One region of the Streptomyces sp. NPDC057486 genome, then DNA from elsewhere that is predicted to be linked to it. Evidence: riboswitches for the same ligand, from Rfam matches in the RefSeq annotation. Region 1 holds a riboswitch; each other region holds the start of a gene.
The links. Region 1 has a riboswitch for thiamine pyrophosphate ahead of thiO (glycine oxidase ThiO). Riboswitches for the same ligand answer to the same signal wherever they lie in the genome.

Region 1 (4,903 bases):
CCGCCGTGCCGTGCTCGATCTGCTCGGGGGCGAGGTAGGAGACGGTGCCCAGGACGGATCCGGTGGTGTTGGTGTCGGAGCCCACAGCCCGCACGAGGCCGAAATCCGCGACCTTCACCCGGCCGTCGTCCCCTATCAGGACGTTCTCCGGCTTCATGTCGCGGTGCACGAACCCCGCCCGGTGTGCGGCTCCGAGCGCTGCGAGGACCGGCTCCAGGATGTCCAGGGCGGCGCGCGGCTGCAGGGCGCCGCGCTCGCGCAGGACGTCGCGCAGCGTGCAGCCCGCGACGTACTCCATCGCCAGGTAGACGTACGCCCCCTGGGCGCCCTGGTCGAAGACGGCGACCACATTGGGGTGCGCGAGCCTGGCCACCGACTTGGCCTCGCGGATGAAACGCTCGACGAACGAGACGTCGGTCGCGAGCGCCGGATGCATCACCTTGAGGGCGAGCACCCGGTCGAGCCGGGTGTCCATGGCCCGGTAGACCGTGGCCATCCCGCCCACGGCGATGCGGGCATCGACGCGGTAACGGCCGTCGAGCAGCTGCCCGACAAGCGGGTCCTGGAGGGTCATATCCACGCAGTCGAGTCTACGAGCCGGCGCGGACACGACTGGCGGGCCGGGGCGATCCCGGGGCCGTACTGCAGCCGAGCCGTGACAGGGACATGCACTTCAGTACCGTACGGACCCGGGAGCGCGCGCTCAGAACGCCGGCCGCTCCGGGTCCAGCACCGCCCGCCCCTCCACCGGTGAGGAGGCCTCGGCGAAGTGGCGCCGCGGGATCCGGCCCGCGCGGTACGCCAGGCGCCCGCCGTCCACCGCGTGCCGCATCGCGGCCGCCATCAGCTCGGGCTCCTGCGCCCGGGTCACAGCCGACGCCAGCATCACCGCCGCGCACCCCAGCTCCATCGCGAGCGCCGCGTCCGAGGCGGTCCCGGCGCCCGCGTCGAGAATGACCGGAACCCGGGCCTGCTCGACGATCAGCCGGAAGTTGTGCGGGTTGCGGATGCCGAGCCCGGAGCCGATGGGGGAGCCGAGGGGCATGATCGCCGCGCATCCCACGTCCTCCAGCTTCCGGGCGAGCACCGGGTCGTCGCTGGTGTACGGCAGGACGGTGAACCCGTCGTCCACCAGGGTCTCCGCGGCGTCCAGCAGCTCGATCGGGTCGGGCAGCAGAGTCCGCTCGTCGGCCACGACCTCCAGCTTGATCCAGTCGGTGCCCAGCGCCTCGCGGGCCAGCCGGGCGGTCAGCACGGCCTCGCCCGCGGTGAAGCAGCCCGCCGTGTTCGGCAGGACGCGGATCGAGAGACGTTCGAGGACGGAGAGGACCGAGCCCTGCACGGTCGGGTCGAGGCGGCGCATCGCGACGGTGGTCAGCTCGGTGCCGGATGCTGTCAGGGAGCGTTCGAGTACGTCGAGGCTGGGCGCCCCGCCCGTTCCCATGATCAGGCGGGAGCCGAACGTGGTGCCGCCGAGGGCGAAGAGATCGTCGGACATGGTCAGCCTCCCTGGACGGCGGTGAGGACTTCGATCCGGTCGCCGTCGGCGAGGGCGGCGTCCGCCCAGCGGCTGCGCGGGACGACGGTCTCGTTGAGAGCCGCGGCAACCCCGGAGGGCGCCGCCGTCAGAGTCGCGACAAGGGTCTCCAGGGTGGTGCCCGCGGCGATCGAACGGGGATCGCCGTTCACGGAGACGGTGAGCGGAAGGGAGTCGGTCATGCGGGCTGCTCCTGACGTACGGAGGAGGAAGGCGGTACCGGGGCGGGTGCGAACCGTCCGGGGGCGAAGGGGCGGGCCACGGCCGGCAGCTCGCCGGTGGTCAACAGCTCGGCCATGGCGTCACCGGTGACGGGGGTCAGCAGGACGCCGTTGCGGTGGTGGCCGGTGGCGAGGTGGAGGCCGGGCAGGGCGGTGGGGCCGAGCAGCGGGGCGTTGTCGGGGGAGGCGGGGCGAAGGCCGGCCCGGGTCTCGGTGAGCGGCAGTTCGGTGATGCCGGGCACCAGCTCGTGGGCGTCGCGCAGCAGCTCGTACACCCCGCCCGCCGTGACGGTGGTGTCCCAGCCCATCTCCTCGCTGGTCGCGCCGACGACGAGCTCGCCGTTCTCGCGCGGGACGAGATAGACGTGGCTGCCCCGGACCACGGCCCGCACGGTGCGGGTGAGGAACGGCGCGTACGCGGCGGGCACCGTCAGCCGGAGCACCTGTCCCTTTACGGGCCGCACCGGGGGGACGACCTCGTCCGGCAGCCCGGCGAGCCGCCCGCTGCGGCTGCCCGCGGCGAGTACGACCTGGTCGGCGACCAGCTCCGTACCGGCCGCGAGTACGGCTCCGGCGGCCCGGCCCCGTCTCACGCCGAGGCGTTCCACCCAGTCGCGGTGGAAGACCACACCGGCCCGCTCGCAGGCCGTCAGCAGTGCGGCGGCCAGCCGGCGGGGATCGACCTGGTGGTCGCCGTCGACCCGCAGACCGCCGCGTACGCCCGGCGCCAGCATGGGCTCCAGTCGGCGGCACTCACGGCCGGTGAGCCACTCCGACTCCAGCCCCGAACGCTGCTGCAGCGCGTGCAGCTCCCGCAGATGGGCGCGGTCGTCGGAGTCCAGGGCGACCGCCAGGGTGCCACAGGTGCGGAAGCCGATGCCCTGGCCGCTCGCCGCCTCCAGTTCGGCCGCGAAGGCCGGGTAGCGCGCGGCGGACGCGACATTGAGGCCGAGCAGCATCTGCTCGCCGTAGTGGAGTTCGGTGACGGCGGCGAGCATCCCGGCCGCGACCTGGGCGGCCCCGCCGCCCGGTTCGGGGTCGACGACCGCGGTGCGCAGACCGTGCTGCGCAGCCCGCCAGGCGGTCACCAGACCGATGATCCCGCCCCCGATGACGAGGACGTCGGATCCTTGTGCGGATACGGATGTGTTCCCGGAAGAACGCATGGGCGTCCAGCCCCTCCCTTCGCCGGCATGACCCGGATCAGGTTCGTACGGTCGGAGGCCGCCCAGCCTCCCTCTCAGCCCGGTGCGTCCGGGCTCCCGCGAGTGCCTTACGGTGGCCACCCTAGACCCCGTTCCCCGGACCCTGTAAGGGAGCAGTCACCGTGGCCCGTTCGCTCGACGGACTCGTCCTCTCGCCGGTCGCCGACCAGGCGCCGGGCCAGGTCGGCACCCGTACCCGCTTCACGTACCACGAGGCGGACGGCCGGATCTGGGCCGAGTACGCGGGCGGCGACGTGGTCCGGGGCCATCTCGTCGGCACCAGGACCGCCGATCGACTCGACTTCCGGTACGTCCAGTTGAAGCAGGACGGAACGACATCTTCCGGACACTGCATCTCCACCGTCGTCGACCTCGCGGACGGCCGGGTGCGGCTGGACGAGCGGTGGGAGTGGGAGTCGCAGGAGGGCAGCGGGACGAGTGTGGTCGAGGAACTGTCTGGCTGACGGATCGTCAGATGCTTAAGGTGGACAGGTGAGCGAGCAGCAGACTGAGCAGCCGGACCGGCGGACCGAGCGCCGCATCGTCATCGTCGGTGCGGGCATGGCCGGTGTGCAGACCGCCGTGGCCCTGCGGGAACAGGGCTTCACCGGCCCGGTCACCCTGATCGGAGCCGAACCCCACCAGCCCTACGACCGGCCGCCGCTGTCCAAGGCGGTGCTGCTCGGCAAGGCCGAGGACTCCGCCTTCGACATCGACTTCGAGGCGCTCGACATCGAGCTGCAACTGGGCCGCGACGTGACCGGCGTGCGGTCCGCGGCGCACGAACTGGACACCCCGACGGGCCCCGTCCCGTACGACGTCCTGGTCATCGCCACCGGCGCCGAACCGGTCGAGCTCCCGGGCTCGGAGGGTGTGCGCGGCGTCCATCTGCTGCGCACTCTCGACGACGCCGCACGGCTGCGGCCGGTCCTCGGTGAGCAGCACACCGTCGTGGTGGTCGGTGCCGGATGGATCGGCGCGGAGTTCGCCACCGCGGCCCGCGCCGCGGGCTGCGAGGTCACCGTCGTCGAGGCCGCCGACCGGCCGCTCGCGGGCGTCCTGCCCGCCGAGGTCGCCGCCCCGATGGCCCGCTGGTACGGGGAGAGCGGCGCCGAACTCCTCACCGGTGCCCCGGTGGCCCGCATCGAGCCCGGCCGCGTGGTCCTCGCCGACGGCCGCGCACTCGAGGCCGGAGCGGTGGTCGTCGGGATCGGTGCCCGGCCCGCCACCGCCTGGCTGGCCGGCTCCGGCATCGCGCTCGGACCGGACGGATCGGTGACCGCCGACGAAGCGCTGCGCACCTCGCTGCCCGATGTGTACGCCGTCGGGGACTGCGCCTCCTTCCCCTCCGCGCGGTACGGCGCGCGCCTCCTCGTCCACCACTGGGACAACGCCGTCCAGGGGCCGCGGACCGCCGCCGCCAACATCATCGGCGCCGGATCCGGCGGGGCGCCGCAGCCGCTCACGTACGACCCCGTGCCGTACTTCTGGTCCGAGCAGTTCGACCGGTTCGTGCAGTACGCGGGCCATCACGGGGGTGCCGACACGCTGCTGTGGCGCGGCGACCCGGACGGTGCCGCCTGGTCGGTGCTGTGGCTGCGGGACGGCGCGCTGGTCGCCGTCCTCGCCGTCGGCCGGCCACGCGACCTGGCCCAGGGGCGCAAGCTCATCGAGGCGGGGGCGCGGCTCGATCCGGTGCGGGCGGCCGATCCCTCCGTACCGCTGAAATCGACGGTGCGTCAGTAGGAAGCCGACGGATCCGTGACGGGTGCCGGTGTCCAATCCCCTTCGTGCGGACGCCTCTTGGCTGGGCGTCGGCAGGGGGGCTCCACCAGCACCGACGTCACCTTCCCGCGCAGTCCGACCGGCGGGCGCCTGCAGGTCTGCGCACGCGGCGGCTGCGACGAGCAGTGGTTCGACGCGGTCCCCAGCGACCTCTC
Region 2 (4,903 bases), on a different contig from region 1:
GGGCCCGGCGGCATCCGGTGCGTGCGATCGCAAGGCGGAGGGCCGTCCTCGTACCGGACGTACTCGGGCGGGCCCGACAACGCAGCGAGCGTGCGTGCCGGGCGTCGCGGGGCGGGCGGCACTTCCGACACACGCCCCAGGGCGCGGCGCGCTCAAGAAGTCGGGCACCACCCCGGTCTCTATCATGGGCAGGGAGAGGCCTGGGACGAGGTGGTGCCGGTGCGCGTGCCCAAGGATTCCGGGGGCCTCGACGCAGGGTCGGGAGGCCCTTTGTCGGGGGCGTGCACGGCCATCGCATACGTGGCGGACAACGGCGCGATCATCCTGTGGAGCCCGCAGGCGGAAGCACTTCTTGGATACCCCGCGGAAGACGTCTGCGGAAAGCCGGCGGTGGATCTGCTGACCGCCCGGGCGGACCGGGAAACGGCAGTGGCTGCCCAGGCACGGCATACGGCCGGGCAGAGCTGGGACGGCGTACTGGGCATGAGGCACCGCGACGGGCACGAGGTGTCGGTGGCGGTGCGCGTGCGGCCGCTGCTCAGCAAGGAGGGCCGGGCCGGCTGGTCCGTCAGGGCCGCCGACGCGCGGGCGGTGGAGCGGGAGGAGGTCGACCGCGCGATCCTGGAGGCGCTCTTCAGCCAGTCCCCGATCCCGGTGACCGTCATGGACACCGAGCTGCGGTACCTGTGGGTGAACGCCGCGACGGAGCGCGTGACCGGCCTGCCCGCCGAACGGCTCATCGGCCGTCGCATCGGCGATGACTCACCGGACTCGGCCCCGACGATCGACCGGGTCCTGAGCCGGGTGCGGGACACCGGCGAGCCGGTGGTCGACTTCCAGGTGCACAGCCGGCTTGCGTCCGATCCGGACCGCGACCACGTGTTTTCCGCCTCCTCCTTCCGGCTGACAGACCCGGCCGACCGCGTCCTGGGCATGTGCCAGATGTACGTCGACATCACCGACGGCTATCAGGCCCAGCAGCGGCTGGCGCTGCTGACCGAGGCCGGCGTGCGCATCGGCACCACGCTGGACGTGAAGCGCACGGCGCAGGAACTGGCCGACGCGGCAGTTCCCGGACTCGCGGACTTCGTCGCCATCGACCTGCTGGAGGCAACGGTGCGGGGCGAGGAACCGGCCCCCGGGCCGGTGGCAGGAGGGGTGCGTGCGCGCCGATCGGGACTCCGCTCCATCCGCGACCACGCCCCGGAGGCCGTGTTCGTGGTGGGCGAGGCAGTGGCGTTCCACCCGGGCACTCCACAGGTCCGGAGCCTGGCCACCGGGCAATCGGTCCTGGTGCGGAAACTGGACCCCGACGAGTGGTTCGTCCATGACACCCGGCGGGCCGAGAAGATCCGCAGGTTCCGTTTCCACTCGTACATGGTGGTGCCGCTGCGGGCTCGCGGCATCACGCTGGGCGTTGCCACCTTCGGCCGCAACCGGGATCCTCGGCCCTACGACGAAGGGGACCTGTCCCTCGCCGAGGACTTCTCGTCCCGCGCCGCGGTATGCATCGACAACGCCCGCCGCTACACCCGCGAGCACAACACCGCCCTGGCCCTGCAGCACAGCCTGCTGCCGCACGATCTACCCGATTTCCCCGCCGTCGAGACCGCCCACCGGTATCTGCCGGCCGCCGCGCACGCCGGAGCGGGCGGGGACTGGTTCGACGTCCTGCCCCTGTCGGGAGCCCGCGTCGCCCTGGTCGTCGGAGACGTCACCGGCCACGGCCTGCACGCGGCGGCCGTCATGGGGCGGCTGCGCACCGCCGTCCATACACTGGCCGACCTCGACCTCCCTCCCGACGAGGTCCTCACCCAGCTCGACGACCTCGTCATCCGTCTCATCGAGGAGGATCCCGACTGCGAGGGCGCCACGTGTCTGTACTCCGTCTACGACCCCGTCTCGCGCATCTGCGCGTTCGCGCGCGCCGGTCATCCGCCACCCGTCCTGGTGCAGCCCGACGGCGCGGTGGAGATCCTCGACGACATCCCGCCCGGACCGCCCCTGGGGCTGGGCGGTCTCCCCTTCGAAACCGCTGAACGCCGTCTCGCGGACAGCTCTGTCCTGGCGCTCTACACGGACGGCCTCATCGAAGCACCCGGCCGGGATGTCGACGCCGGGCTCGACCGGCTGTCCCGCACCATGGCCGGCCCCACCCGACCGCTCGAACAGCTCTGCGATGCCGTAGTGGCCTCCCTGCTGTCGGAGCACCGATCCGATGACGCTGCCCTGCTGCTTGCCCGCACCCGTGTGCTGGAAGCGGGCCGGGTCGTCTCCTGGGAACTGCCGGTCGACCCCGCGGAGGTCGCCCACGCCCGCAACCTCACTACCCGTCAGCTCGCCACGTGGGGCTTGGAACCACTCACTTTCACCACCGAGCTGATGGTCAGTGAGCTGGTCACCAACGCCATCAGGCACGCGCACGGCCCCATCGCCCTGCGTCTCATCCGCGCCGCAGCCCTCATCTGCGAAGTCTCCGACGGCAGCCTCAGCGCCCCGCATCTGCGCCGCGCACGCACCGGGGACGAGGGCGGCCGCGGCCTGTTCCTGGTGGCCCAGCTCGCCTCCCGTTGGGGCGCCCGCTACGACCGCGACGGCAAGACCATATGGGCCGAGCAGGCTCTTTCTCCTGTCGAAGCGCCGGCTCCGGCGTTGTGACGCTCCGGCAGAGGCCTCCGTGAGCCGACCGTGCATCGGCGCCACGGACGAACCCACCGCGTCGTTGCCACGCACTCCTGCGCACAGGTGTTCACAGGGATGGGGCTAGTCTGTCCGTCGTACCGGACACGGGGTGCCCCACCCGAGGGCTGAGATCACACCCGTCGAACCTGAACCAGTTCGTACTGGCGGAGGGATGTCTTCCATGCCTTTGACGCATGTTTCCGGCGGGCTGCCCGCCGACGGCCGGCAGACCGTCTTCGACGGGCGGATGCCGGCGGCCCCCGGCGACCTCCGCGTCGAGACGCACGGCATCGAGCCGGTCCCCGAGAGCAACCGCTACGGCGGTCCCGGGCGCCTGTTCACCGTGTGGTTCGCTCCCAACCTGACCATGACCGGTGTGTTCACCGGCACTGTCGGCATCGCCCTCGGCCTGGACTTCGCCACCGCGCTCGTCGCCGTCGTGCTGGGCACCGTGCTCGGCGCGGTGCCCACCGCCTACCTGGGTACCTGGGGGAGCCAGACCGGCGCCGGGCAACTGCCGCTGGCCCGGCTCGCCTTCGGCCGGGCCGTCACGGTACCCGGCATTCTGCAGTGGCTGTCCTCGGTCGCCTGGGACGCGCTGATCGGGCTGTTCGGCGGGGACGCGCTCGCGCGACTGTGCGGCTGGCCGTTCTGGCTCGGCGTCCTGGCCATGATGGTGGCCCAAGGCGCCCTCGGTGTGCTGGGCTACGAGGCCATCCACCGGCTTCAGATCGTCATGACCTTCGTGCTCGCGGCCGCGTTCGCACTGATCGCCTGGCGGTTGCTCGACGGTGTCCACCCGGTCGGCTCGGGCACCGCCCACGGCGCCGACCAGGCCGGCGCGTTCGTCCTGACCAGTACCATCGCGCTGAGCCTGACTCTGTCCTGGGCTCCGTACGCCAGCGACTTCAGCCGCTATCTGCCACGCACCGCCTCACGCCCACGCATGTTCTGGTTCACGCTGCTGGGCCTTGTGGTGTCCTTCGTGGCGGTACAGGCCCTCGGGTTGTTGGGCGCGTCCGTACTGACGGACCAGACCGCCGCGGGTGTGGACAAGCTGCTGGGCGGTGGCGCGCTGGGTGCGTTCGGACTGCTCGCCGTGGCACTGGCGGCCCTCTGCAGCAACGCCATGAACGACTACAGCGGTTCCTTGGCCCTGCAGACCGTCGGAGTGCGCCTCCCGCGCCCGGCGGCCGCCGCCCTCGCCGCCGTGCTCGGCTTCCCCCTGGTGCTGTGGATGCACGCTGCCGACACCACTGCCCGCTTCCAGAACGTGCTGCTGTTCGTCGGTTACTGGATTCCCGGGTTCGTGGCGATCGTCATCGTCGACTGGCTCGCACGGGCCCGAGCACGGGGCGGCGCCGCGATCGACCTCGCCGCCGAGACCGCCCGGCCGCAGTCCGGATGGGCCCCGTTGCTGGCCTTCGCCGTCGCCTTCGCCGCGGCCGTGCCGTTCATGGACACCAGTCTGTACGTGGGTCCGGTGGCGGCCGCCCTGCACGGCGCCGACCTCTCGTACTACGTGGCGTTCCTCGTCGCGCTCGCCGTCTACGCGCCGCTGCGGCTGCGCCCCCGCCCGCAGGACTGACCTGCCGCCGGCCCCGGCGTCCGAACACCCCCTCCCCTCCCCCCCACGGAGCGATATCCCATGCCCCCGACATCCGCCGATCACACCGCCTTCGCCCCGCAGGCCCTCGCCCGCGTCCGGGCGGACTCCCCTCTGGTTCAGTGCCTGACCAACTCGGTGGTCACGGGCTTCACCGCCAACGTCCTGCTGGCGCTGGGCGCCTCACCGGCCATGGTCGACATTCCGCAGGAGGCCGGCCCGTTCGCCCGGATCGCCTCGGGTGTCCTGATCAATCTCGGCACCCCGCATGCGGAGCAGCGCTCCGCCATGGTCGAGGCCGCGCGGGCAGCGACGTCGGCCGGTACCCCGTGGGTCCTCGACCCGGTGGCGGTCGGCGCGCTACCGGTGCGCACCGCGCTGGCACGCGAGCTCCTGGAGCTGCGACCGACGGTGATCCGGGGCAACGCGTCCGAGATCATCGCGCTCGCGGGCGCGTGCGACGGCGGCCGCGGCGTGGACTCCTCCCACGGCGTCGAGGCCGCCGAGGAATCAGCACGCGAGCTGGCCCGTACAGCCGACTGTGTGGTCGCCGTCTCCGGACCCGTGGACTTCGTCACCGACGGGGTTCGCAGCGCCCGGATCGCCAACGGGGAC
Region 3 (4,903 bases), on a different contig from region 1:
GGGCATGCTCATGCGCTCGGCCAGTGTCTGCTCAGCCGGCTCGACGAGAAGGCCCGTGAGGACCATCTGGACCGTCACCCCGTGCAGCCGCGCACCCGCTACTCGTTGCGGGACCGACCGGCGCTTCTTGAGCGCTTGAGGTCGCTGGAGCGAATGGAACCTGTCATCGAACGACAGGAGTACGCCCTGGGGACGGTCTGCGCGGCCATCCCGATCACGGCCGGATTCACTGCAGCCGCCATGGCGATTTCCATGCCACTCGACCAAGAAGATCGATTGCTCCCCGCAGTCGAACGACTACGAAGTGAAGTGGCGAGCCTCTTGCGTTCGTTCGTGTTCTCTATCAGTATCTGAAAAATCACTCCTTGTGATCTGCTATCGCGTGCACCACGATGGCGTCAATAGGGCCAGGGGGGATCGTTCCTGGCCAGATTCATCTACTGCGGGGTTGGACGATGCGCGAGTCGGTTCAAGCTGAGGTCATGATGAGTTTTCTCGTTTCCGAGGAGCTCTCATTCCGTATCCCGGTGGAACTCCGGTACGAGGTGGGCGATCCGTATGCGATCCGGATGACCTTCCACCTGCCCGGCGACGCCCCTGTCACCTGGGCTTTCGGCCGCGAGCTGTTGCTGGACGGCCTCAACAGCCCCAGCGGCGACGGCGATGTGCACATCAGTCCCACGGAGCCCGAGGGGCTCTCCGACGTCCACATCCGGCTGCAGGTCGGGACGGATCGCGCCCTGTTCAGGGCCGGTACAGCGCCACTCGTCGCGTTTCTCGACCGCACGGACAAGCTCGTGCCCCTCGGGCAGGAGTGCACGCTGAGTGACTTCGAGGGCAGCCTGGAAGAGGCGCTGGGCCGGATCCTGGCCAAGGAACAGAACGCCGGCTGAGGAAGACTGCGTGCACGGCCCACCGGCCGATCGAACGTCGTATCTGCCGAACGGGTGATATGTGCTCCGCGTCGAGGTGCTCAATGCCTCGCCCTGCGACGCCGGCCCCTCCCGCCCCGCACGGGTGCCGAAGCTCCTGCTTCCGCGCCGAGCCCTGTGCGGTCCGCGGAGACGACCAGTGCCGCGAGCGCCGTAGTCACCGGCACCGAGGCGACCAGTCCGATCGAGCCGACCAGCGTCCGGACGATCTCCTCCGCCACCAACTCGCTGTTGGCCACCGCCCCCACGCTGCTCTGCGCGATCGAGAACAGCAGCAGGAGGGGAAGCGCGGCGCCCGCGTAGGCGAGTACCAGCGTATTGACCACCGAGGCGATGTGGTCGCGACCGATCCTGATCCCTGCCCGGTACAGCTTTCGCGCACCCATGGCCGGGTCCGCCTGGTGCAGCTCCCAGACCGCCGATGTCTGGGTGACCGTCACGTCGTCGAGCACACCGAGCGAACCGATGATGACGCCGGCCAGCAGCAGGCCGCTCATGTCGATGTGCGGGTAGAGGCCGTGGATCAGACCGGTGTTGTCGTCGGTGTTCCCGGTCAGGCTCGCCCAGCCGATGAAGAGCGAACCGAGCAGCCCGATCAGCAGCAGTGAGATCAGCGTGCCGATGACCGCGACCGAGGTACGGGCGGTCAGACCGTGGCACATGTAGAGCGCGATGAGCATGATCGCGCTGGCCCCGATGACTGCGACGAGCAGCGGATTCGACCCTTGCAGGATCGCGGGGAGGATGAACAGGGTCAGTACGGCGAACGACACGGCGAGCGCGACCAGCGCCATCAACCCACGCATTCTGCCGACGACGACCACTGCGAGAGCGAAGATCCCGGCCAGCAGTGCCATCGGGAACTTCCGGTCCACATCCGTCACGGAGTACTGCAGGTCATGGGGCGCGTCCGGGGCGTACGCCACGACCACCCCCTGACCCTCGCGCAGCTGCCGGGGGGCATCGGGCTGAACGATCTCGACGAACGTGCGCCCCTTGTCGTGCCCGGTCGTCACCTCGACCGTGGCCTTCTCGCACAGACCTGGTTCCTGGCCGGCGCCCGCGCCCCCCGATGGCGTGGTGGTGCCGCCCGTGACCGGTGTCTGCGCGGCGTTCACGTCCTTGCAGTCGACCTTGTCGACGCTCACCACCTTGCCCTGCTGGGTCTGCCGGTCGAAACCGACACCGGTGCGCTCGTGCGCGGGTGCACCGCCCGGCCAGAGGACCATCAGGCCGACGACGACCGCCGTGGCGAAGGGGATCAGCACGGCCGCGATGACCTTGCGCAGATGTTTGGAGACCGGTGCAGCGGGGCCATGGCTGTGCGAATGCCCGTGCTGATGGTCCTGTGATTCGGGGGGGCTCTGGAGGGACGTCACCGGGCGATCATCGCAAGAAGCTACAGGCCCTCTGTCCAGCACGCCGGAACAGGCGCTAGCGTGGTGGCACCTTTGCACACGCGGGAGCTCGGAGCACCGGGCTGAGAGGGCGCTGATATCCGTACATCCGTACGGGACAGGCTGCGCCGACCGCCGAACCTGTTACCGGGTAATGCCGGCGTAGGGAGTAGGTCTCATGACCACATCGGACGCACGCACGCCTGCCTCGAATCAGAGCGACGAGGCCGGAAAGTCCATCGGCTGGCACAAGGGATACGTCCAGGGCCCGCGCCCGGACCTCCAGGTGCCGGTGCGAAAGGTGCACCTCACCAACGGCAAGGACGTGACGCTGTACGACACGTCGGGGCCGTACACCGATCCCGCCACCGAAACCGACGTACGTCGCGGTCTCGCACCCCTGCGCGAGAACTGGATCATTGCCCGTGGCGACACCGAGGAGTACGCGGGCCGCCCCGTCCGCCCCGAGGACGACGGGCTCAAGCACACCTCGCCGCGCGGCGGACTGCGTAACCTCGACGCCGTCTTCCCCGGCCGTCCGCGTCAGCCGCGCCGCAGCCGTGACGGGCAGCCCGTCACCCAGCTCGCGTATGCCCGCCGGGGCGAGATCACCCCGGAGATGGAGTACGTGGCGATCCGGGAGAACGTCGAACCCGAGGTCGTACGCGAGGAGATCGCGGCGGGCCGGGCGGTCCTGCCGGCCAACGTCAACCACCCGGAGATCGAGCCGATGATCATCGGCAAGCGGTTCCTGGTGAAGGTCAACGCCAACATCGGCAACTCCGCGGTCACTTCCTCCATCGAGGAGGAGGTCGAGAAGATGACCTGGGCGACGCGATGGGGCGCCGACACGGTCATGGACCTCTCCACCGGCCGCAATATTCACACCACCCGTGAGTGGGTGCTCCGCAACTCCCCCGTGCCGATCGGCACCGTGCCCCTCTACCAGGCCCTCGAAAAGGTCGACGGCAGGGCGGAGGAACTGACCTGGGAGATCTACAAGGACACCGTGATCGAGCAGGCCGAGCAGGGCGTCGACTACATGACGGTCCACGCCGGCGTGCGGCTGCCGTATGTCCCGCTCACCGCCCGGCGCAAGACCGGGATCGTATCCCGCGGTGGGTCGATCATGGCCGCGTGGTGCCTGGCGCACCACAAGGAATCGTTCCTGTACGAGAACTTCGAGGAGCTCTGCGAGATCCTCGCGACGTACGACGTGACGTATTCGCTGGGCGACGGACTGCGCCCCGGTTCGATCGCCGATGCCAACGACGAGGCGCAGTTCGCGGAACTGCGCACGCTGGGCGAGCTCAACTCGGTCGCCAAGCGGTTCGGCGTCCAGACCATGATCGAGGGCCCGGGCCATGTCCCGATGCACAAGATCAAGGAGAACATCGACCTCCAGCAGGAGATCTGCGAGGAGGCGCCGTTCTACACGCTCGGCCCGCTGACCACCGATATCGCCCCTGCGTACGACCACATCACCTCGGGCATCGGCGCGGCGATGATCGCCTGGTGGGGGACGGCGATGCTCTGTTACGTGACGCCCAAGGAGCACCTGGGCCTGCCCAACCGGGACGACGTGAAGACGGGCGTCATCACCTACAAGATCGCGGCCCACGCCGCGGACCTCGCCAAGGGGCACCCGGGGGCGCAGGACTGGGACGACGCACTGTCGGACGCGCGGTTCGAGTTCCGCTGGGAGGACCAGTTCAACCTGGCACTCGACCCGGACACCGCGCGGGAGTTCCACGACGAGACGCTGCCGGCCGAGCCGGCGAAGACGGCCCACTTCTGTTCGATGTGCGGCCCGAAGTTCTGCTCGATGAAGATCAGCCGAAGCATCTCGGAGCAGTTCGGCGGCGACGAGCCCGCGGCGACCGAGGCCGAGATCGCCGAGGGCATGATGAAGAAGTCGGCGGAGTTCGCGGCCGCCGGCAACCGGGTGTACCTCCCGCTCACCGACTGAGTGGCCGTACCGGAACGGCCCGCGGCCCCCGGAGACCACCGGGGGAGCCGCGGGCCGCTCCACCGGCCACCCGCCGGCTGTCGGTGGTAGCCGTCACGGTTCCCGCGTGTGCCGGGCCGGATGGGGAGGCGCAGAGGTGAGTGACGCTCCTGTCATGTCCTGGGAGACGGCCCTGGGTACGGATGACGATGTCCGGCTGCTCGGGGACGGCGAGGCGCATGGATTCAGCACGGACGGCACCACCGGCTGCGTCGCCGACGCCGCAGCCGTGCGGCCGGGAGAACGGCAGGCCACTGGAGCCCGGTGCGGTGGGTCACTGTGGCGAAGGTGCACGTTGTAGAGCTCTTCGTGCGCGGTGTCCACGAGGCAGACCGGGTCGCGGCGCCCGGTCAGTCCGGTTCGTGTTCCGGGCCGCCGAATTCCGGGCTGGTGAAGTCCGGGCTCGTGAACGACGGGCGGGGGCCTGCCGCCGGCCCGTCGTCCGGCCCCGTGAAGTCCGGTCTGCTGTAGCCGATCTTCGGGATTCGGTTGGCCGACGGTTGCGGTGCGCGCGATGCGGCACGTGCGGTGGGATCGGCGAGTGCGTCGCGCAGGAACGGCAGGAT

Region 2: linked by a shared signal. The riboswitch ahead of ACFU6I_RS08970 (purine-cytosine permease family protein) and the one ahead of thiO (glycine oxidase ThiO) in region 1 are both predicted to bind thiamine pyrophosphate.
Region 3: linked by a shared signal. The riboswitch ahead of thiC (phosphomethylpyrimidine synthase ThiC) and the one ahead of thiO (glycine oxidase ThiO) in region 1 are both predicted to bind thiamine pyrophosphate.

Annotation. Positions count from the first base shown of each region.
Region 1 is NZ_JBHVEE010000074.1:31,405-36,307, forward strand. It holds gene pknB (Stk1 family PASTA domain-containing Ser/Thr kinase) at 1-580, opposite strand, end outside; gene ACFU6I_RS29385 (thiazole synthase) at 704-1,498, opposite strand; gene thiS (sulfur carrier protein ThiS) at 1,501-1,719, opposite strand; gene thiO (glycine oxidase ThiO) at 1,716-2,924, opposite strand; TPP riboswitch at 2,922-3,034, opposite strand; gene ACFU6I_RS29400 (hypothetical protein) at 3,086-3,427, shown strand; gene ACFU6I_RS29405 (NAD(P)/FAD-dependent oxidoreductase) at 3,525-4,709, shown strand; gene ACFU6I_RS29410 (peptide-N4-asparagine amidase) at 4,725-4,903, shown strand, end outside.
Region 2 is NZ_JBHVEE010000012.1:79,149-84,051, forward strand. It holds gene ACFU6I_RS08965 (SpoIIE family protein phosphatase) at 226-2,658, shown strand; TPP riboswitch at 2,778-2,872, shown strand; gene ACFU6I_RS08970 (purine-cytosine permease family protein) at 2,864-4,270, shown strand; gene thiM (hydroxyethylthiazole kinase) at 4,331-4,903, shown strand, end outside.
Region 3 is NZ_JBHVEE010000027.1:69,712-74,614, reverse strand. It holds gene ACFU6I_RS15615 (IclR family transcriptional regulator) at 1-354, shown strand, start outside; gene ACFU6I_RS15610 (SsgA family sporulation/cell division regulator) at 456-893, shown strand; gene ACFU6I_RS15605 (YibE/F family protein) at 974-2,311, opposite strand; TPP riboswitch at 2,382-2,515, shown strand; gene thiC (phosphomethylpyrimidine synthase ThiC) at 2,508-4,298, shown strand; gene ACFU6I_RS15595 (DUF4241 domain-containing protein) at 4,405-4,638, shown strand; gene ACFU6I_RS15590 (hypothetical protein) at 4,688-4,903, opposite strand, start outside.